Regions from separate parts of the Klebsiella sp. I138 genome, predicted to be linked through region 1. Evidence: predicted binding sites of a transcription regulator. Region 1 holds the regulator's gene; each other region holds the start of a gene.
What was found. The regulator PurR, encoded in region 1, represses purine synthesis genes. The targets are predictions, from matches to a motif close to CANGCAAACGTTTGCNTG.

Region 1 (6,757 bases):
ATATATTAGCAGGCTAATTACTGGGCCGTAACATCACTGAAACGCATTTATGCGTGCGACGATTCGGCCGTCAGGCAAGTAGCCTGCCGCTGCATCAAATAGCCTATCCCGGCCAGTACGATGGAGACCAGCATGACGCTGGTGGTCGTCAGCAGCGGCGTGGCAATTAACGCAGAGACCAGTAGGCTGGTCAGGAAGCACAGTCCCAGCTGCAGGGTATTTTGCAGCGCTGCGGCGCGACCTGTTGCCTGTGGGAACGGCTTCAACGCCTGGGCGACAACGATAGGATAAATCCCGCCGTTGACGATAGCCATTACGCAGAAGGGAACCATCACCGCAATAATTGACACATTCTCAACCAGCCCCACCATCCAGGTCGCGGCAACGCTGACGGCGAAAATAACCAGCAGCCACGGCAGCAGCTGTTGACCCTGCCATTTTTGCAGCGCTGCCCGGCACCCGTAGCCGCCGACTAAAAAGGCGATCGTCTGCGGAACATAGCTTAAACCAATAGCGGTCGGGCTATAGCCCATGTCATGCAGAATAAACGGTGACCCGGTCAGCCAGGCAAAAAAGCTGGCGGAGCAGGCGGCGTAAATCAGTACGTTTCCGCTGTATTCGCGCGAGCGCAGCAGCGTCATAAACGTCAGTTTTTTCTCGCTGCCTCCCGTCGGCTTGATGACCGGCTTCAGACGCAGGGCGGGCACCATCAGTAGCAGGGTGATGGCGAAAAGAGTGGCAAAGATGGCCTGCCATTCCAGATGCGCGAGCAGCCAGCTGCCGAGCAAGGGTGCGAGGGCCGGCGATAAGCCAACCAGCGGCATGATGGTGGCGAAAATGCGGTTAGTGCGCTGGGCGGGATAATAGTCCGTAACCATCGCCTGCCAGGTGACCGCCGCCGCGCAGACGCCGATTGCCTGAATAAAGCGAAGTACCAGCATCAGCGTAGCATCGCGAACCCACAGCATGCCCAGGCAGCTGATAGCGAAAATTGTCAGTCCGATCAGCAGAACCGGTTTGCGGCCGTAGCGGTCTGAAAGCGGGCCCCAGAACAGCTGCCCGATGGCGAAGCCGGCGAGGAACAGGCTCAGGCTGGCGCTGACCGATGCCGCAGAGGTATTGAGATCTTGCTGAATGGCCGAAAAGGCCGGCAGATACATGTCGGTAGCCAGGAAACCCAGCACGCTGAGTCCCGCCAGCCAAACTAAAAATCCTTTCCCGGGTTGTTGCATAACGTTCTCTTTCTTCTGATGCAGGTATGATGCCGCAGAGTGTAGGGAGTGCATTCTGGCTTGTGAAACGCTAATATTTGCTACATGCATTCAAAATTTTTGCAGGCAGAATATGTGGTCCGAATACTCACTGGAAGTTGTTGATGCTGTGGCCCGCAACGGGAGCTTTAGCGCGGCGGCACAGGAACTACACCGCGTACCCTCAGCGGTCAGTTATACCGTACGTCAACTGGAGGAGTGGCTGGCGGTGCCGCTGTTTGAACGTCGCCATCGCGACGTCGAATTAACGCCGGCCGGGGTCTGGTTTTTACAGGAAGGGCGCTCTGTTATCAAAAAAATGCAGATCACCCGTCAGCAGTGTCAGCAGATAGCCAACGGCTGGCGCGGCCAGCTGTCGATAGCCGTCGATGACATTGTTAAGTCAGCACGGATGCGGCAAATGATTGTCGATTTCTATCGCCATTTTCCGGATGTCGAACTGATTGTGTTTCAGGAAGTGTTCAACGGCGTCTGGGATGCGCTGGCCGACGGTCGCGTGGAGCTGGCCATCGGCGCAACCCGTTCGATTCCAGTGGGTGGGCGCTACGCCTTCCGCGATATGGGCATGCTGAGCTGGCATTGCGTGGTAGCGAGCCATCATCCGCTGGCGCAGATGACGGGGCCGCTCAGCGATGACGTGTTGCGCAACTGGCCGTCGCTGGTGCGAGAAGACACCTCCCGATCGTTACCAAAACGCACGACCTGGCTACTGGACAACCAGAAAAGGGTGGTGGTACCGGACTGGGAATCATCGGCGACCTGTCTGTCGGCGGGACTGTGCGTGGGAATGGTGCCGACCCATTTTGCTCGCCCATGGATCGATTGCGGCGAATGGACGGCGCTTGAGCTGGAGAACCCGTTCCCGGATGCCGCGTGCTGTCTGACCTGGCAGCAGAGCGACACGTCTCCGGCGCTGTCATGGCTGCTGGATTATCTGGGCGACAGTGAAACGTTAAACCGGGAGTGGCTGCGGGCGCCGGAGTGACCGGCGCCGTAGGGACATTTAGCGGCGGTAGTCGACGAACGGGCCGTCGACGACGGAGCGACGCTCGACCAGACGAGGGTGGACTTCGATAGACTGCGACTCTTCGCGCTTGTTAACGATACGATCCAACAACATGTTGAAGGCTGCTTCGCCGAGAGAATCTTTCGGCTGGTGAATGGTGGTCAACGCCGGGCTGAAATAGCGGGCGTTGCGCACGTTATCATAGCCGATCAGGGAAATGTCCTGCGGAACGCGCAGGCCCATCTCGTCTGCGGCGCAGATTGCACCCATCGCCATAATATCGCCGCCGCAGAAGACCGCCGTCGGGCGATGCTGCTGACTGAGGATCTGCTGCATTGCGCGATAGCCAGATTCTGGTTCGAAGTCCCCCTGAACAATCCAGTTTTCCGGCACGACGATCTGCGCTTCTTCCATGGCCTGCATAAAGCCCGCCAGGCGCCCGGCGCCGGTATTGCGTTCCAGCGGGCCTGGGATCACGCCGATCTCGCGGTGGCCGCGTTCGACCAGGTAACGGCCGGCCATATAGCCGCCTTCAAAGGCGTTATCGATGACTGAATCGGTAAAGTCAGCTTTTGCTTCACCCCAGTCCATCACCACCATGGGAATATGGCGATACTCTTCCAGCATGCTGAGAACCGATTCCGGGTATTCGGAACACATGACCAGCAGACCATCAACGCGCTTTTGCGCCATCATCGACAGGTAGGCCTGCTGCTTTTCGAGATCGTTCCACGCATTGCCCAGAATCAGGGTATAGCCTTTCTGGAAACAGCTCTTTTCTACGGCTTCAATAATCTCAGCGAAATAGGCCGCTTCGCTGCTGGTGGCCAGCAGGCCAATCGATTTGGTGTGATTAACCTTCAGGCTTCGCGCCACGGCACTTGGGGAATAGTGCAGTTCTTTGATAGCCGCCCAAACCGCGTTGCGGGTTTCTTCAGCAACGAAGCGGGTTTTGTTAATTACATGTGAAACTGTTGTAGTGGAAACGTTTGCGCGCTTCGCTACATCTTTAATTGTTGCCATTACTTCTCACTCCAGACCTTGACCTGATCGTCTGATTATCGATACGTAAACGTTTGCCTATACACACCCTGAATACAATGTTCAACATTGCATCACGTCGGGAAAACGACACAGAACGACAGGAAGGGGTCAATGGCCGATACGCTTTCAAATTAGCGTGGGATTTTGTCCGATCTTGCGGCAAAGGGGAAGAGCAAAAATGTGCATCACCCTAAATCTCAGAAGATTTTTACGCTATATTGTGTAAAAATGAGCAAGCTCACTTTTCGTGTGGGGATAACTGGGGGGAAAATTGATGGATACAGATTTAAAGTTTTCGCTGACAACAACGATTATTGTCCTGGGTCTTATTGTTGCCGCCGGGCTGACAGCGGTACTGCACTGATTTTGTCGGGGGAGAGGCCTCTTTCCCCCAATATTCCCCATTATTATCAATTTCGCAAAAATCTTTTGTCATTTCGTTTACTTCTGTTTTTTTGTGATTGATGTCATGCTTTTGACTTCTGATGAGATACCGTCGCTGATGACGGTCTGCTGGAGTCATTGAATGAAAATCAACTTTCCCTTGTTAGCGCTGGCGATAGGCGCGTTTGGTATTGGCACAACGGAGTTTTCCCCGATGGGACTGCTGCCGGTGATTGCCAGGGGCGTCGACGTCTCTATTCCTGCGGCGGGGATGCTGATCAGCGCTTATGCGATTGGCGTGATGGTCGGAGCGCCGTTAATGACGTTGCTGCTCTCTCATCGCGCGCGCAGAAATGCGCTGATATTTCTGATGGCGATATTCACCCTGGGTAACGTCCTCTCTTCAATGGCGCCGGATTACACCACGCTGCTGCTCTCACGTATTATCACCAGCCTGAATCACGGCGCTTTCTTTGGCCTTGGTTCGGTGGTGGCGGCGAGCGTGGTGCCGAAACATAAGCAGGCCAGTGCGGTGGCGACCATGTTTATGGGATTGACCATCGCCAACATTGGCGGCGTTCCGGCGGCAACCTGGCTGGGCGAAACAATCGGCTGGCGAATGTCATTCCTGGCGACTGCGGGGCTGGGGCTGGTGGCGATGGTCAGCCTGTGGTTCTCGTTGCCTGAAGGTAGCGCCGGCGATCGGCCGAATGTTAAGCAGGAGCTCTCCGTGCTGCTCCGCCCGCAGGTGCTATCTGCGCTGCTGACCACCGTGCTCGGCGCGGGGGCCATGTTTACGCTCTATACCTATATTTCACCGGTGCTGCACACCATTACGCATGCTTCACCGCTGTTCGTCACCGCGATGCTGGTGTTGATCGGCGTCGGCTTCTCCCTGGGGAACTACCTGGGCGGTAAATTTGCCGACCGCTCCGTCTCCGGGACGCTAAAGGGTTTTCTATTGCTGCTGATGGTAATTATGCTGGCCATTCCGCTGCTCGCTCAGACGCCGTTGGGGGCCGCTATCAGTATGGTGGTCTGGGGTGCGGCAACCTTCGCCGTGGTTCCGCCGCTGCAAATGCGGGTAATGAGAGTGGCTCATGAAGCGCCGGGACTGTCATCTTCGGTGAACATCGGGGCGTTTAACCTGGGGAATGCGCTGGGTGCGGCAGCCGGTGGCGCGGTAATTTCCGGCGGGCTGGGCTATGCCTTCGTACCGGTGATGGGGGCGATTATTGCTGGTCTGGCTCTGCTGCTGGTGCTGTTTGGCGGCCGTTCGCAACCGGAAGAGGCGTTTGCCGGGCAGTAGATTTATTCGCAGAAGGGTTGCCCCTTCTGCGTAAACGTTTTATGCCGCCAGATTGGCTGCGACAAACGTCCAGTTTACCAGCGCCCAGAAGTGCGCCAGATACTCAGGGCGAGCGTTACGGTAGTCAATGTAATAGGCATGTTCCCAGACATCCACGGTCAGCAGCGGTTTGGCGTCGCCGGTCAACGGCGTGCCAGCGTTGCTGGTGGAGACAATGCTCAGGCTGCCATCGGCATTTTTAACCAGCCATGTCCAGCCTGCGCCAAAGTTCTTCGCTGCCGCATCGGTAAACTTCGCTTTAAAATCTGCAAAGCTGCCGAAAGACTGGTTGATGGCAGCTGCCAGCTCGCCTTCCGGCTCGCCGCCCGCATTGGGTGCGAGGCAGTTCCAGTAAAACGTGTGGTTCCAGACCTGAGCTGCGTTGTTAAAGATGCCACCTTCGGAAGAGCGGACGATCGCTTCTAAAGACTGACCTTCAAACGGAGTGCCTTTGATCAGGTTGTTGAGGTTGGTGACGTAGGCCTGATGATGCTTGCCGTAGTGGTATTCCAGGGTTTCTGCGGAAATGTGCGGCGCCAGGGCGTCTTTTGCATACGGTAATGCAGGTAATTCAAACGACATTGTTACTCTCCTTATAACTTCTTGTTTTTTAGCTCACATTCAAAGGATGTTTCACCATCCAGAACTGCCTGTACTGTCTATCGCCGGGACGAGTGCGACAGGCTTTTATTGTGATCAGAATGCTAACACTTGCCGAACGGAGTTAAAAGCCTTGCAATGATAAAGGGTATATTTAACAACCGTGATCGGCGCAGCCTACACCCGGAAGGGGGAAAAAATGTCAGGTAAGAGGAGGGGAGTCTGTTCTGCGTGACCGGCGTGCGAATTCCGTGCCACAGATAACCTACCGCAGGTGCGGCAGGTGAGAGTTAGCGGATAGTTTTCGGGGTCATCACGCGGCGGGCGCCAACATAGTGGCGAATCCAGTAATCTTCGCTTAATGAGGTTATCTGGATATCACGGCCGGTACGCGGCGACTGAATAAATTTACCGTTGCCAACATAGACGCCAACGTGGTCGGCGGTGCCGCGCCCACGGGTACGGAAGAACACAAGATCGCCGCTTTGCAGCTCCCCGCGATCGACCGGACGGGCGTCGCGCAGGTGGTACATCTCATTCGCGGTACGCGGAATGCGGATTTTGACCAGATCCTTATAGGCGTAATAAACCAGTCCACTACAGTCGAAACCGGTACGCGGTGAGGTCCCGCCCCAGCGATACGGTTTGCCAATCTGATCCATCAGCTTAGACATGGCGGTGCTTTGCGCTCTCTGTACGCGGGCTTTGTGCGCATCTGCCAGCGTTAGCGGCTGTTCTTCCACGACCTGCTTACAGCGCTTTTTATAGCCTTTGCGCACGACACATTTGCTCTGCACGCTGGCCATAACCGGTGCCGGCTCGGCGCTCGGCGTGAGCGGTTTTGCACACTGTTTTTTATACCCTTTACGCAGGACACATTTTTTAGTGCCGGCGGCCTGACGGTTCAGCGCCGTTTGGCTGGATGCGGTGGTGCGGGTTGGGTGTCTGGTGCGGGTAGCCGTCGAGGCTTTCTTGCTGGAGGTTTTGGTCGTGGACTTTGTTTTCTGGTTGGTGGCTTTTTTCTTACGTTCTGTAGTGCCCTTCGCCGAATGCGCTTTTGGCGTGGCGGAGGTGTGCGTATGCCCTGAAGCATGCGCCAGTGGA
Region 2 (6,757 bases), 1.0 Mb from region 1:
ACCAGTTCCGTCGAACCCCCGCCGATATCGATGACCAGCTTACGGCCCCGTTCCGGCTGCGTATGTTCGACGCCCATAAAAATCAGGCGCGCTTCTTCGTTACCGGAAATTATCTCAATCGGATACGGAATGACTTTTTCCGCCCGCTTGAGAAATTCAGCGGCGTTGGCTGCCTGACGCAGGGTGTGTGTCCCGACGATGCAGACGCTGGAGGGGGAGAAACCCTGCAGGCGTTCGGCAAACAGCGACAAGCAGTTAAGCCCGCGCGTGATAGCCTCTTCGCTGAGTACAGAATTCTCATCTAGCCCATCGGCCAGGTGAACCCGCTGTTTCAGACGACCGATGATCTGCATAGCTCCGTCGACGACACGGGCGATCACCATATGAAAACTGTTTGAACCAAGGTCGACCGCGGCGAACTCCTGCGGACGAGGGGTTTTTTCGTTTATTGGCATAGGTTAGTCGGGCTGTTCGAGTGATTTGAGATAGTCGTAGATCGCCAATTGTGCACGCACTTTGCGGCGATTGCCGCGCTGCACATAGCGATTACTCAGTTCTTTATCAAGATAGCGTGCTTTGACCGTATCGTTGAACAAGAGATCAAAAATATCCAGGACGCGCTGTTTCAGCCGTGGATCCAGCAGCGGCGCGGCGACTTCAATACGGTAGTCAATATTGCGTGTCATCCAGTCCGCAGAGGAGAGCCAGACCTGTTTATCACCGCCATTTTCAAAAACATAGACGCGATCGTGCTCAAGGAAACGGTCGACGATACTGGTGACGCGAATATTCTCGCTGATCCCTTCCAGTCCGGGAATCAGGGAACACATGCCACGAATCAACAGATTAACAGGAACCCCAGAACTTGATGCGGCATACAGGCGATCTACCAGCCCTTTATCGACCAGGTTATTCAGCTTCAGGGTGATGCCGGAAGGCTGGCCGTTTTGGGCGTTGCTAATTTCTCTGTCGATCATTTCATACAGCAGGCGGCGCGAGTTCTGCGGTGAAACCAGCAGGTAATCGAAGCTCACCGGGCGATAGGGGTTTTCGATAAAGTTGAAGACGCGGCGCACTTCATTGGTGATGCGCGCATCTGCCGTCAGCAACGAATAGTCGGTGTACAGACGGGCTGTTTTTTCGTTGAAGTTGCCGGTACCGATATGCGCATAGCGGACGACTTCTTCCCCTTCTTTACGCGAGATCAGGAACAGCTTGGCGTGAATTTTCAGTCCCGGCGCGGAGAAGATAACGTGTACGCCGGCTTCGGTCAGACGCTTCGCCCAATGAATGTTGGCTTCTTCGTCGAAACGCGCCTGAAGCTCCACCACCACGGTGACTTTTTTCCCGTTATGGGCCGCGTGGATCATCGAGTCAATGATACGTGAATCTTTGGCGACACGATAAATGTTGATTTTGATTGCCAGCACGCTCGGATCGAATGAGGCCTGGCGCAGCAGCTCCAGTACGTGCTCAAAGGTATGGTACGGGTAGTACAGCAGCACGTCGCGTTCGCGAATCGCATCAAAGCCGTTGCGGAATTTATCGAACCAGGTGTGGCGCAGACGCGGCAGCGGCTTGTTGACCAGATTCGCCTTACCGACGTTCGGGAAGCCGATAAAGTCTTTAAAATTATGATAGCGCCCGCCTGGGAGCATTGAGTCGTAACGTGAAATGGAGAACATCTCGCGCAGCATTTCTACCATGGTGTCCGGCATATCGCGCTGATAAACAAAGCGGACTGGTTCAGCCGTCAGGCGCTGTTTCAGGCTCGAAGACATCAGCTCCATCAGGCTCGACTCCATCTCGTGCACCAGATCGTACTCGGCGTCACGGGTCATTTTCATCGAGTAGGCGTTCAGCGCATCGTAGTCAAAGAAGCCTTTAAAGATATCATCCAGGCAATAACGCAAAATGTTATCAAGCAGGATCATTGGCTTGCGGCGTCGCGGCGCTTCCGGCGGCAGATTAACGAAACGCGGGACTTTATCTGACGGAATTTCCAGCAGGGCGTAATTGATGGTTTCGCCGCGGATGATTTCGACCGCGAGATAGGTGTAATCGTCTTTCAGAAACTGGATAAGATCCGTCTCAGGGTTAATCAGAATGGGGGTGATGTGCTGGCGCAGGTACAGTTTAAAATAGTTGCGTAGCCAGGACTGCTGGTTCACCGAAAGCTGGCGTTCATTGATCAGGAAGATCTGGTTACGCGCCATCTCCAGCAACAGTTCATTATACAGGCTGTCAAATTCCTGGTCGGCCTTCAGTACTCGGGCCTGAATTTTGCCTAACAAATGGCGAGAATGGGCGGTACTGCCTTGTTCTTCGCTAATTATGATGCGGCGCTTAAGTTCAGCGAAGCGCACTTTATAAAATTCATCGAGGTTGTTGGAGTAGATTCCCAAAAAGCGCATGCGCTCAATCAGTGGGTTGCTTTTATCCGCCGCTTCCTGAAGTACGCGTTCGTTAAAGGACAACCAGCTGAGTTCTTTCTCGATATATAGCTTTTCCTGGCCCATTACAACTCACACTCCGGTTGATTGATGTTGCTTTTTCATTATGGCGAGCTTTGCCATTGAATGTCCAACTATGTCAAAGAAGTATGACAGTTTTCTTTCAATATGCTGTGAAGAAAAACGGTGGCGCACGAGTGCTGATATTGTGTGCAAAACAGAGGCGCTCCTGGGCATAAATCATGCATAGTTCGTACAGGAGAGAGGGCGAGGATATCGGCACACGATGAACCGGAAAAATGCGCCTCAGGCGAGGGCTGGAGGCGCTGATGGTTATTCTTCGGCTGCATAGCCTTGCGGTGGCAGAGGGGCGTTGTCAAGCCAGGCCTGATTCCCCTCCATGCGCAGACGACCGTCCATAAACCAGCTCACGACCAGTGGATAAATGGCGTGTTCCTGGGCCTGCACACGAGCGGTGATCTCGTCTTCGCTATCCTCGGCAAAAACCGGCACTTTGGCCTGTAAAATCACCGGACCGCCGTCGAGTTCATCAGTGACGAAATGCACCGACGTACCATGCTCCTCATCACCGTTTTCCAGCACCTGGCGATGCGTATGCAACCCCGGGTATTTAGGCAACAGCGACGGGTGGATATTCAGCAGGCGCCCCTGGTAATGGGCGACAAATGCCGGGCTCAGGATCCGCATGTAGCCCGCCAGTACCACCAGATCCGGAGCATAGGCATCAATCTCATGCACCAGCTCGCGATCGAAAGCCTCGCGATTGGCAAACTGGCTGGCCGTTAGCGCATGGGCCGGAATATTGGCCTCACGTGCGCGTTCAAGGCCGAACGCGTCGGCCTTATTGCTGAATACCGCTCTCAGGGTGCCGTTAATCTGCTTTCGGGCGCAGGCATCAATTATCGCCTGCAAATTACTTCCGTTACCGGAAATCAGCACCACAATGTTTTTCATTCAATGACCACACGCTGTTCGGAATCTGAAGCTTTGATATAGCCTATTTTCCACGCGTTTTCACCTTTCTCACTCAGCAGCGCGATGGCGCTGTCGGCGACTTCTGCCGGCAGGGCGATAACCATGCCGACGCCGCAGTTAAAGGTACGGTACATTTCATGGCTGCTGACGTTGCCGGCCTGCTGCAGCCAGTTAAAGACTTCCGGCCATTGCCAGGATGATTCGTCGATGACCGCCTGGGTGTTGTCCGGCAGGACGCGAGGAATGTTTTCCCAGAAGCCGCCGCCGGTCAGGTGTGCGATTGCGTGAACTTCAACGTTAGCAATCAGGTCCAGCACCGACTTAACGTAGATGCGGGTTGGTGCCAGCAGATGGTCGGCCAGCGGCGAACCGTTCAGGTCGGTGGTTTGGGGATCGACTCCGCTGACGTCGATAATTTTACGCACCAGCGAGTAGCCGTTGGAATGTGGGCCGCTGGAGGCCAGTGCGACCAGCACGTCGCCATCGGCGACTTTGCTACCATCGATAATTTCTGATTTTTCTACTACGCCGACGCAAAAGCCCGCGACGTCATAGTCATCGCCGTGGTACATGCCCGGCATTTCCGCCGTTTCGCCGCCAACCAGCGCGCAGCCAGACTGCAGGCAGCCTTCAGCGATACCGCTAATGACGCTGGCTGCCGTATCGACATCCAGTTTACCGGTTGCATAGTAGTCGAGGAAAAACAGCGGTTCTGCGCCCTGGACCACCAGGTCGTTGACGCACATCGCCACCAGGTCGATACCGATAGTATCGTGGCGCTTCAAATCCATCGCCAGACGCAGCTTGGTGCCGACGCCATCAGTGCCGGAAACCAGAACCGGCTCGCGGTATTTCTGCGGCAATGCGCACAGTGCGCCGAATCCGCCCAGTCCACCCATCACTTCCGGGCGTCGGGTTTTCTTCACCACACCCTTGATACGGTCGACGAGAGCGTTGCCTGCATCGATATCTACGCCGGCATCTTTATAGCTGAGAGAGGTTTTATCGGTCACTGCGAAATCTCCACACATTTGCGGTAGCAAGAAAAATCGGCGCAATTCTAACAGGGAAAGCAAACGTTTGCGAGCCTGCTTTACAGTCGGCGTTAATCGGCGGGGATATGAACAAATTTGAACCGCTTCACGAAAATGAAACCGGGTACATTCTTGTACTTGCCTCTGCCATCTGGAATGTCCATCATGCCACTGAAACCGGTTTCTTTTTTTATTCAGAAGAGCCGAACGTAGATTCTGCGGGGATTCAGGAGGAAGGGACGGGATGAACATTGCCGCATTTGATATCGGTGGTACGGCATTAAAAATGGGCGTGAGCACCGATGCGGGAGCGCTGCTTGAAAAAGGAAAGCAGTCGATTAACGACAGCGACGGCGACCAGATACTGCAGGCGATGCTGGCGTGGATTAGCGCTCATCCGCAGTGTGAAGGCGTAGCAATCAGCGCACCAGGCTATGTCAACCCGCACACCGGCTTTATCGAAATGGGCGGGGCAATCCGAAAATTCGATAATTTCGCCATCAAAAGCTGGCTGGAGCAACAGACCGGGCTGCCCGTTGCTATCGAAAACGATGCCAACTGTGTCCTGTTGGCCGAGCGCTGGCAGGGCAAAGCGTCCGATATGAGCGATTTTCTGGTCTTAACGATCGGAACCGGCGTCGGCGGCGCGATCTTTTGTCACAACCAACTGGTGCATGGCGCGCGTTTTCGTGCGGGCGAATTCGGTTATATGCAAACCGATCGTCCCGGTACCCGCGATGTTCGCCGTTACTCAATGAATGAAAACAGCACGATGCGCGTATTACGCCACCGCTATGCCGGGCATGTCGGTAAATCGCTGGAGGCGGTGACCGGGGAAGAGATCTTCGACCGCTATGATGCCGGCGATGCGGTCTGCCAGCGGCTGGTCGCTGACTTTTTCAACGGCCTCGGTACCGGTCTGTATAACCTGGTGAACATTTTTGATCCGCAGGCGATTTTCATCGGCGGCGGCATTGTGGAGCGGCCGGGATTCCTGGCGCTGCTGCGTGAGCATTTGGCCTGGTTCGGCATTGAGGACTATCTCGACACCGTCAGTCACGGCAACGATGCCGGGTTGATGGGGGCGGTTTACCATTTTAATCAGCAAAACCGATCGCTTAACGGCGATCGCTCATAAGGAAGAGAACATGTCTGGATTTAAAGAAGGTTTTCTGTGGGGCGGCGCAGTGGCGGCGCATCAGCTGGAAGGCGGTTGGCAGGAAGGTGGTAAAGGCATCAGCGTGGCCGACGTAATGACCGCCGGTGCACACGGCGTGCCGCGTGAAATCACCGACGGCGTACTGGCGGGGAAAAATTATCCCAACCATGAGGCGATTGATTTTTACCATCGTTATAAAGAAGACATTCAGCTGTTTGCCGAAATGGGCTTCAAATGCTTCCGCACCTCGATTGCCTGGACGCGCATCTTCCCGCAGGGCGATGAGCTGGAACCCAATGAAGCCGGTCTACAGTTCTATGATGACCTGTTTGATGAATGCCTGAAGTACGGTATTGAACCGGTGATCACGCTCTCCCACTTTGAAATGCCTTACCACCTGGTGACCGAGTATGGCGGCTGGCGTAACCGTAAGCTGATTGATTTCTTCGTCCGCTTTGCGAAGGTCGTGTTCAACCGCTACCAGCATAAAGTGAAGTACTGGATGACCTTTAATGAGATCAATAACCAGGCTAACTTCCACGAGGATTTTGCCCCGTTCACCAACTCAGGTCTGAAGTATCTGCCGAATGAAGATCGCGAGCCGGTAATGTATCAGGCGGCGCATTACGAGCTGGTGGCCAGTGCTCTGGCGGTAAAAGCCGCGCGCGATATTAATCCATCGCTGCAGGTCGGGTGTATGATTGCGATGTGCCCGATTTATCCTCTCTCCTGCGCGCCAAACGATATGATGATGGCAATGAACGCCATGCATCGCCGCTACTGGTTTACCGATGTTCACGTCCGTGGGAAGTACCCTCAGCATCTGCTGAACTACTTTGCGCGTCGCGGTTTCGCGTTGGATATCACTGAAGAAGACCGTCAGGCGCTGGCCGAGGGCTGCGTCGACTATATTGGCTTTAGCTATTACATGTCGTTTGCCACCAAGGCCACCGATGATAATCCGCTGCTCGATTATGACGAAACGAAGAGCCTGGTCTCTAATCCGTACGTGCAGAAGTCAGACTGGGGCTGGCAGATTGACCCGGTGGGTCTGCGCTACTCCCTGAACTGGTTCTGGGATCATTACCAGCTGCCGCTGTTTATTGTCGAAAATG
Region 3 (6,757 bases), 1.1 Mb from region 1:
AGAGCGCCTGGACGTGCTTGATGCTCGTATGGCGGAAATGGGTCTTAATAAAGAAGACTACTGGTGGTACCGCGACCTGCGTCGTTACGGTACCGTGCCGCACTCCGGCTTCGGTCTAGGCTTCGAGCGTCTGATAGCCTATGTTACCGGCGTACAGAACGTGCGTGATGTGATTGCGTTCCCGCGAACCCCGCGTAACGCCACCTTCTGATTATTTTTTCTTATTATCGCCACAGGCCAGCGTAAGCTGGCCTTTTTTTATGTCAAGTTTTGTTAATGAATATTAAAAAACTCAAACATCAACCCTTCAAATTCACATTTATGTTACTCACTATTACGCCTCTTTCCTGCACGACAAACCGCACCTTATGTTCATTTCTCGACGAAATGCCTGATAATTTTGTTCATTTTTTAACCTTGCGCAGCACAAGATGCAAAGACAAATGCTGAACGAAAAAAAAGCGAAATGCAGACATAAAATGCACAAATGGCTCTTTATCTAAATTAATCATAATTAATTCATATAGATATATATGGTCTGATTGTTTTGCGAGCAAAGTGGAACGGAATTTTGATTGAGTTCACAAAGTTCCTAAAAATACACATTTAGTTACACACTCTTTCGAATTGTTACTCATATGCGACATTGGTAGCATTTTCCGGCTAGCGAAACGCTGGCGCGGATGGAAAGATGCCTTCAGACACCAAACTATCATCAATAGTTCTGTAAATATTTATTGACGGAATTTATTGGCGGCAGTGGCAAGTGTTCATATAAAAATATTAATGAGGGTAATAAATAATGATGAAGCGCAATATTCTGGCAGTGGTAATCCCTGCCCTGCTGGTAGCCGGCGCAGCTAACGCTGCAGAAATCTATAACAAAAACGGCAACAAACTGGACTTCTACGGGAAAATGGTTGGCGAGCACGTTTGGACCACCAACGGTGCAACCAACAGCGAAGACACCACCTATGCTCGTATTGGCCTGAAAGGCGAAACCCAGATCAACGATCAGCTGACCGGTTACGGCCAGTGGGAATACAACATGGATGCGTCCAATGTTGAAGGTTCTCAGGGTACCAAAACTCGTCTGGCCTTCGCAGGTCTGAAAGCGGGTGAATACGGTTCATTCGACTACGGTCGTAACTACGGCGCAATCTACGACGTTGAATCCGCAACCGATATGCTGGTTGAGTGGGGCGGCGATGGCTGGAACTACACCGACAACTTCATGACCGGCCGTACCAACGGCGTGGCAACCTACCGTAACTCTGACTTCTTCGGTCTGGTTAACGGCCTGAGCTTCGCGCTGCAGTACCAGGGTAAAAACGATGCCAGCTCTCGTGACGTTCACAAACAGAACGGCGACGGCGTCAGCACCTCTGCAACCTATGCATTTGACAACGGTATCGCGCTGTCTGCAGGTTATGCCTCTTCTAACCGTAGCGTTCAGCAGAAAGCTGACGGCAACGGCGACAAAGCTGAAGCATGGGCAACCTCCGCTAAGTACGATGCAAACAACGTCTACGCGGCAGTCATGTACTCCCAGACCTACAACATGACCCCGGAAAACCAGGATAGCTACTTCGCGGGTAAAACCCAGAACTTCGAAGCTGTAGCTCAGTATCAGTTCGACTTCGGTCTGCGTCCGTCCATCGGCTACGTTCAGACTAAAGGTAAAAACCTGCAGGGCCGTACCGGCTTCTCCGGCGGCGATGCTGACCTGGTTAAATACATCGAAGTGGGTACCTGGTACTACTTCAACAAGAACATGAACGTCTACGCAGCATACAAATTCAACCTGCTGGACGACAACAGCTATACCGAAACTGCTAAAGTGGCCACCGATGACCAGGCTGCAGTGGGTATCGTTTACCAGTTCTAATTCAAATCAGTACACCCCTTCGTGATATGCCTAAAAAGCAGGACTTCGGTCCTGCTTTTCTACATTACTAAGATAAAGATCGTAACTTTCGAAAACCTTCTCGCTTTTTGTCGCAAACGGTTGGCAATTTGTAAATCTCCCGTTACCCTGATAGCGAAATTCCCTCAGAAATCACAATGGAACCTCGTCATGTTTGAGAACATTACCGCCGCCCCTGCCGACCCCATTTTAGGCCTGGCCGATCTGTTTCGTGCCGATGACCGCCCAACTAAAATTAACCTCGGGATTGGTGTTTACAAAGATGAAACGGGTAAAACCCCGGTCCTGACCAGCGTTAAAAAAGCAGAACAGTATCTGCTGGAAAATGAAACCACCAAAAACTATCTGGGTATCGACGGTATTCCTGAGTTTGGCCGCTGCACCCAGGAGCTGCTGTTTGGTAAAGGTAGCCCTATCGTCAGCGATAAGCGCGCACGTACCGCCCAGACGCCAGGTGGCACCGGCGCACTGCGCGTTGCCGCTGACTTCCTGGCGAAAAATACCTCAGCTAAACGCGTCTGGGTTAGCAATCCTAGCTGGCCGAACCACAAAAGCGTGTTCAGCGCTGCCGGCCTGGAAGTATGTGAATACACCTATTATGATGCGGCCAACCATGCGCTGGACTTCGACGGCCTGCTGGCGAGCCTCAGTGAAGCACAGGCGGGTGACGTTGTGCTGTTCCACGGTTGCTGCCACAACCCAACCGGTATTGATCCGACGCTGGACCAATGGCAACAGCTGGCGCAGCTGTCAGTTGAAAAAGGCTGGATGCCGCTGTTCGACTTCGCCTATCAGGGCTTTGCCCGCGGTCTGGAAGAAGATGCTGAAGGTCTGCGTGCATTCGTTGCACTGCATAAGGAGCTGCTGGTTGCCAGCTCCTACTCGAAGAACTTCGGTCTGTATAACGAACGTGTTGGTGCCTGCACCCTGGTGGCCGCCGATGCCGAAACCGTTGACCGTGCTTTCAGCCAGATGAAGTCTGTGATCCGCGCTAACTATTCCAACCCGCCTGCTCACGGTGCTTCTGTGGTCGCCACGATCCTCAGCAATGACGCACTGCGTGCAATCTGGGAACAAGAGCTGACCGATATGCGCCAGCGTATTCAGCGCATGCGCCTGCTGTTTGTGAATACCCTGCAGGAAAAAGGGGCCAGCCGCGACTTCTCTTTCATCATCAAGCAAAACGGGATGTTCTCGTTCAGTGGCCTGACCAAAGAGCAGGTACTGCGTCTGCGTGAAGAGTTCGCCATTTACGCCGTGGCTTCCGGGCGTATTAACGTTGCCGGCATGACGCCAGATAATATGGCTCCGCTGTGTGAAGCGATTGTCGCCGTGCTGTAATCTCGCCGGCAGGCAAAAAAAAGGCCGCTTACGCGGCCTTTTTTATTTCCCGTCAAGGTGACTTACCAGACGGGCATTTCATCCTGCAGGAAAGGGTTGTGCAGACGCTCATCGCCCAGCGTCGATATCGGCCCGTGACCGGGAATAAACGTCACATCATCACCCAAAGGCAATAATTTACGTTTAATCGCGTCAATCAGCTGACCGTGATCGCCGCGAGGGAAATCGCTACGCCCGACGCCACCTTTAAAAATCACATCGCCGGAAATCAGCAGCCGGGAGACGTTATCAAAGAAAACGACGTGCCCTGGCGTATGCCCAGGACAGTGCAGCACCTGCAGAGAAATATTCCCCACGCTGACGGTATCGCCTTCATTGAGCCAGCGGTCCGGCTGCAGGGGCTGGCAATCTTCCAGACCAAACATTCGGCTTTGCGCTGGCAGTCCTTCCAGCCAGAACTCATCTTCTTTTTCCGGCCCAATAACCGGCACGCCATAGTGTTGTGCCAGTTCGGCCGCCGCACCGACGTGATCGAGATGGCCGTGAGTGAGCAAAATCTGCATCAGGCTGACGCCTGCTGCCGCGACTTCCTGTTTAATTCGCTCAGCGTCACCGCCGGGATCGACCAGCGCTGCAAGCCGGGTTTGTTCGCACCAGATTAAAGAACAGTTCTGAGCGAACGCGGTAACCGGAATAATACGATAGTTCATGATGCTCCTTTCGTTACCAGTGCCTTACCGGACCGGTATCAATATGCACAAAATTGCTACGTGGGTAGTATCCTACACCACCTGCGCCCATAGATAACGCCGCTTTGCGAACATTGCTTAACGAAACGCCTTCAATGTGGAAATCCATTGCCTGTCCCTTGGTGTGATAGCTATGTTTCGCTACACCACGGCTTCGTGCGCGGAGCTCATCATTGGTATCGAGGGAACGATAGCCGGAGATAAGCTGGACAGGTTTATTCGTGCCAAGTAATCCCTGCAGACGATAGAGGTGATCAAACAAACTCGGATCGATTGACTTAATTTTATTCGCGCGGAAATCGCGGAAAAAATGGTTAAGCCTTGCTAATTCATCCTGAATATAGCCTCTGCCATCGAAAAACTCCGCCTTGAGTGATTCACCAGTATGCAGGTTATTCAACGTCAGAATACGCGGTCGGGGGGTCGAGAGGGTGGCAAATGCCGGCGCAGGCAGTATGGCGGCAGCACCGAGCGCAGCCCCACCTAACGCCAGCAATTTGCGGCGATTAGCGTCAAATTTGTCCATGATAATCAGGTCTACAAGTAAATGAATCGAATATATGCACTTCTGGCGCACGAAAGGCACCTTACCGGGCATTATTGCCAACGTCAAGGTAGCCTAACCCCAGCAAATACGGGCCCTGTAGACGAACAGAGCCTGTTTTCGCTGAGAGTTAGGACAACAAAATTCGTTGAACTACTTCATTTACCTGATTAATTGTTCTGCTTTCGCCAGAATTTGTGCGCCAGATCGCGCGGTGAGATCGTAATTGTAAATATCTGTGCGATATTGCATCCGCCCATCCGCCCCCACAAAGGCGGTTAAATAATAAAGATTCACCGGGATATTCTGACGGATATTCACATACCGCGTATCGCCCTGCTTGAGCGCATCGGAAATTCGCGTATCGTTCCAGCCAGCATCCTGCAACAGCATATTTGCCAGTTCCGACGCTTTATTAACCCGCACGCAGCCCGAGCTTAATGCACGAACGTCTTTCTGGAACAGATTGTGGTTCGGCGTGTCGTGCAGATAGATGGCATCGGAGCTTGGCATATTAAACTTATAGCGCCCCAATGAGTTACGCGCGCCAGGCGCCTGCTGGAAGCGGAACGGCAGGTTATTCTCAGTGATCGTCGACCAGTCTACCCGGTACGGATCGATAGCCTCTTTGCTGCTCCATCCGCGCATCACGGTATAACCATGCTGTTCAAGATAGCCCGGGTCATTGCGCACCTTCGGCAGGATATCTTTACGCGCCAGCGTCGGCGGCACGTTCCACGGCGGGTTGACCACCACGTTATTTAACGCACTGCTCATCATCGGCGTTTTACGATCCGGCCGACCTACAATTACCCGCGATGCCAGTACCTGGCTGCCATCCTGGTAATAGACCAGAGAAAAGGCCGGAATATTCACCATAATGCCGGTAGACAGTTTTCCCGGCAGCAGACGCAGGCGCTGAATGTTCAACGCCAGCACGCCCGCGCGCTGAGCCGCGGAGACGTTGAGCCAGTCACGGGTGGACTGACCAATCACTCCATCGGCACCCAGCCCTTGCCAGGCCTGAAAGCGCTTAACGCCTTCAACCAGCTGGCGGTCATAGACGCCGCGTGCCGCGGTTTTGCTCTTCTTCCCTGCCGATGGGCTGACGACATCTCCCGGCAGAGCGATCTTCGCAGAGTCATCAAGCATGCCGTTACGCTGTAAGATCTCGCGCAGCGCGCCAATATCGTTACTCCACTCCCCGGGGCGCAGCGACGCGTTGCTGGTCAGCTGCGGCCACGGACGCGAATCTGCCACCAGCGACAGCAGCGCCTGGTGCATCGCCTCATATTGCGGGTGCTTCGGCGCCAGACCGACAATAAATGGCACCAGAGAGCCGTTATCCAGCGCCAGCTGCCACTGATTAATCACCGACAGCGGCGGCGTCGTCATCGCATACGGCTTCGTTCCGTATAGCCAGCGGTTCCCCTGCACCGGAATACCGCTGATAAAATGCAGATATCCCATCATGGCATCGGAGAGCACGATATCGCGAGCCAGGCCGTTCACCGCCGGATCGGTCAGCAGGCTTACCCAGGTGGTAAATTGCGGCTGAAAGCCGGCGATAGCCACTTCTGCCAGTTGCTGCTGGAACGCCTGAACCGCCTCGCGGTTCTCCCACATCGGCTTCATATCTCTGGCCGCATAGAGCGACACCAGCGGGTTCATAAACACGGGCTGATAGCCCGCCGGCAGCAGCGCAATGATATCGGCGCGACTTTTTTCTGCGGCCCCGGCAGCAAGCGGCTGCTCTCCGGCCATTTTCGCTACCGTCGCGGACTGGCCATCGGTTTGAATAAGCGCAGACGACAGCTCTCCCATGGTTGCGGAACTGTCTGTAGGTACGACTTCAGGCTCTTCGGCCTGGGCATTGAACAGTGGAGCAAATGCAAAAGCCAGGCTTAAACTCAGCGCTGACAATTGACGACCATACCGTTTTTTAAGCAACATCCCTTGCCCCCTGTTGTCACATTGCCGCCCGTAAAAACGGGTCTTACTCTCAGTATATAGAGGCGCAAAAGCTTTTGCCTCCCCAAATGTAAAGAAGTATAAAGATTATAAAACGTTACCTTAGCGGATCCGATAACAAAAAGGGCGACATCATGTCGCCCTTTTATCTATCAATCCCTACCCGCTAAGAGGCATCCGCCGTTCCAGGCAGCGTCTCCGGCAGCTGTGCAGCAAAACCGCGCA

Region 2: the regulator PurR is predicted to act here: its motif matches at 4,519-4,536, upstream of purM (phosphoribosylformylglycinamidine cyclo-ligase).
Region 3: the regulator PurR is predicted to act here: its motif matches at 1,998-2,015, upstream of ACMYSK_RS10455 (amino acid aminotransferase).

Annotation. Positions count from the first base shown of each region.
Region 1 covers NZ_CP180447.1:1,088,426-1,095,182, forward strand. Annotated here, with positions in the region: gene punC (purine nucleoside transporter PunC) at 48-1,232, opposite strand; gene punR (DNA-binding transcriptional activator PunR) at 1,345-2,256, shown strand; gene purR (HTH-type transcriptional repressor PurR) at 2,275-3,300, opposite strand; gene ACMYSK_RS05040 (YnhF family membrane protein) at 3,596-3,685, shown strand; gene ACMYSK_RS05045 (MFS transporter) at 3,848-5,014, shown strand; gene sodB (superoxide dismutase [Fe]) at 5,054-5,635, opposite strand; gene ACMYSK_RS05055 (C40 family peptidase) at 5,944-6,757, opposite strand, start outside.
Region 2 covers NZ_CP180447.1:78,892-85,648, forward strand. Annotated here, with positions in the region: gene ppx (exopolyphosphatase) at 1-455, opposite strand, end outside; gene ppk1 (polyphosphate kinase 1) at 459-2,519, opposite strand; gene purN (phosphoribosylglycinamide formyltransferase) at 2,787-3,428, opposite strand; gene purM (phosphoribosylformylglycinamidine cyclo-ligase) at 3,425-4,462, opposite strand; gene bglK (beta-glucoside kinase BglK) at 4,728-5,621, shown strand; gene ACMYSK_RS00355 (6-phospho-beta-glucosidase) at 5,632-6,757, shown strand, end outside.
Region 3 covers NZ_CP180447.1:2,226,782-2,233,538, forward strand. Annotated here, with positions in the region: gene asnS (asparagine--tRNA ligase) at 1-211, shown strand, start outside; gene ACMYSK_RS10450 (porin) at 803-1,888, shown strand; gene ACMYSK_RS10455 (amino acid aminotransferase) at 2,078-3,268, shown strand; gene ACMYSK_RS10460 (MBL fold metallo-hydrolase) at 3,331-3,978, opposite strand; gene ACMYSK_RS10465 (DUF882 domain-containing protein) at 3,992-4,543, opposite strand; gene ldtD (L,D-transpeptidase) at 4,724-6,514, opposite strand; gene mukB (chromosome partition protein MukB) at 6,699-6,757, opposite strand, start outside.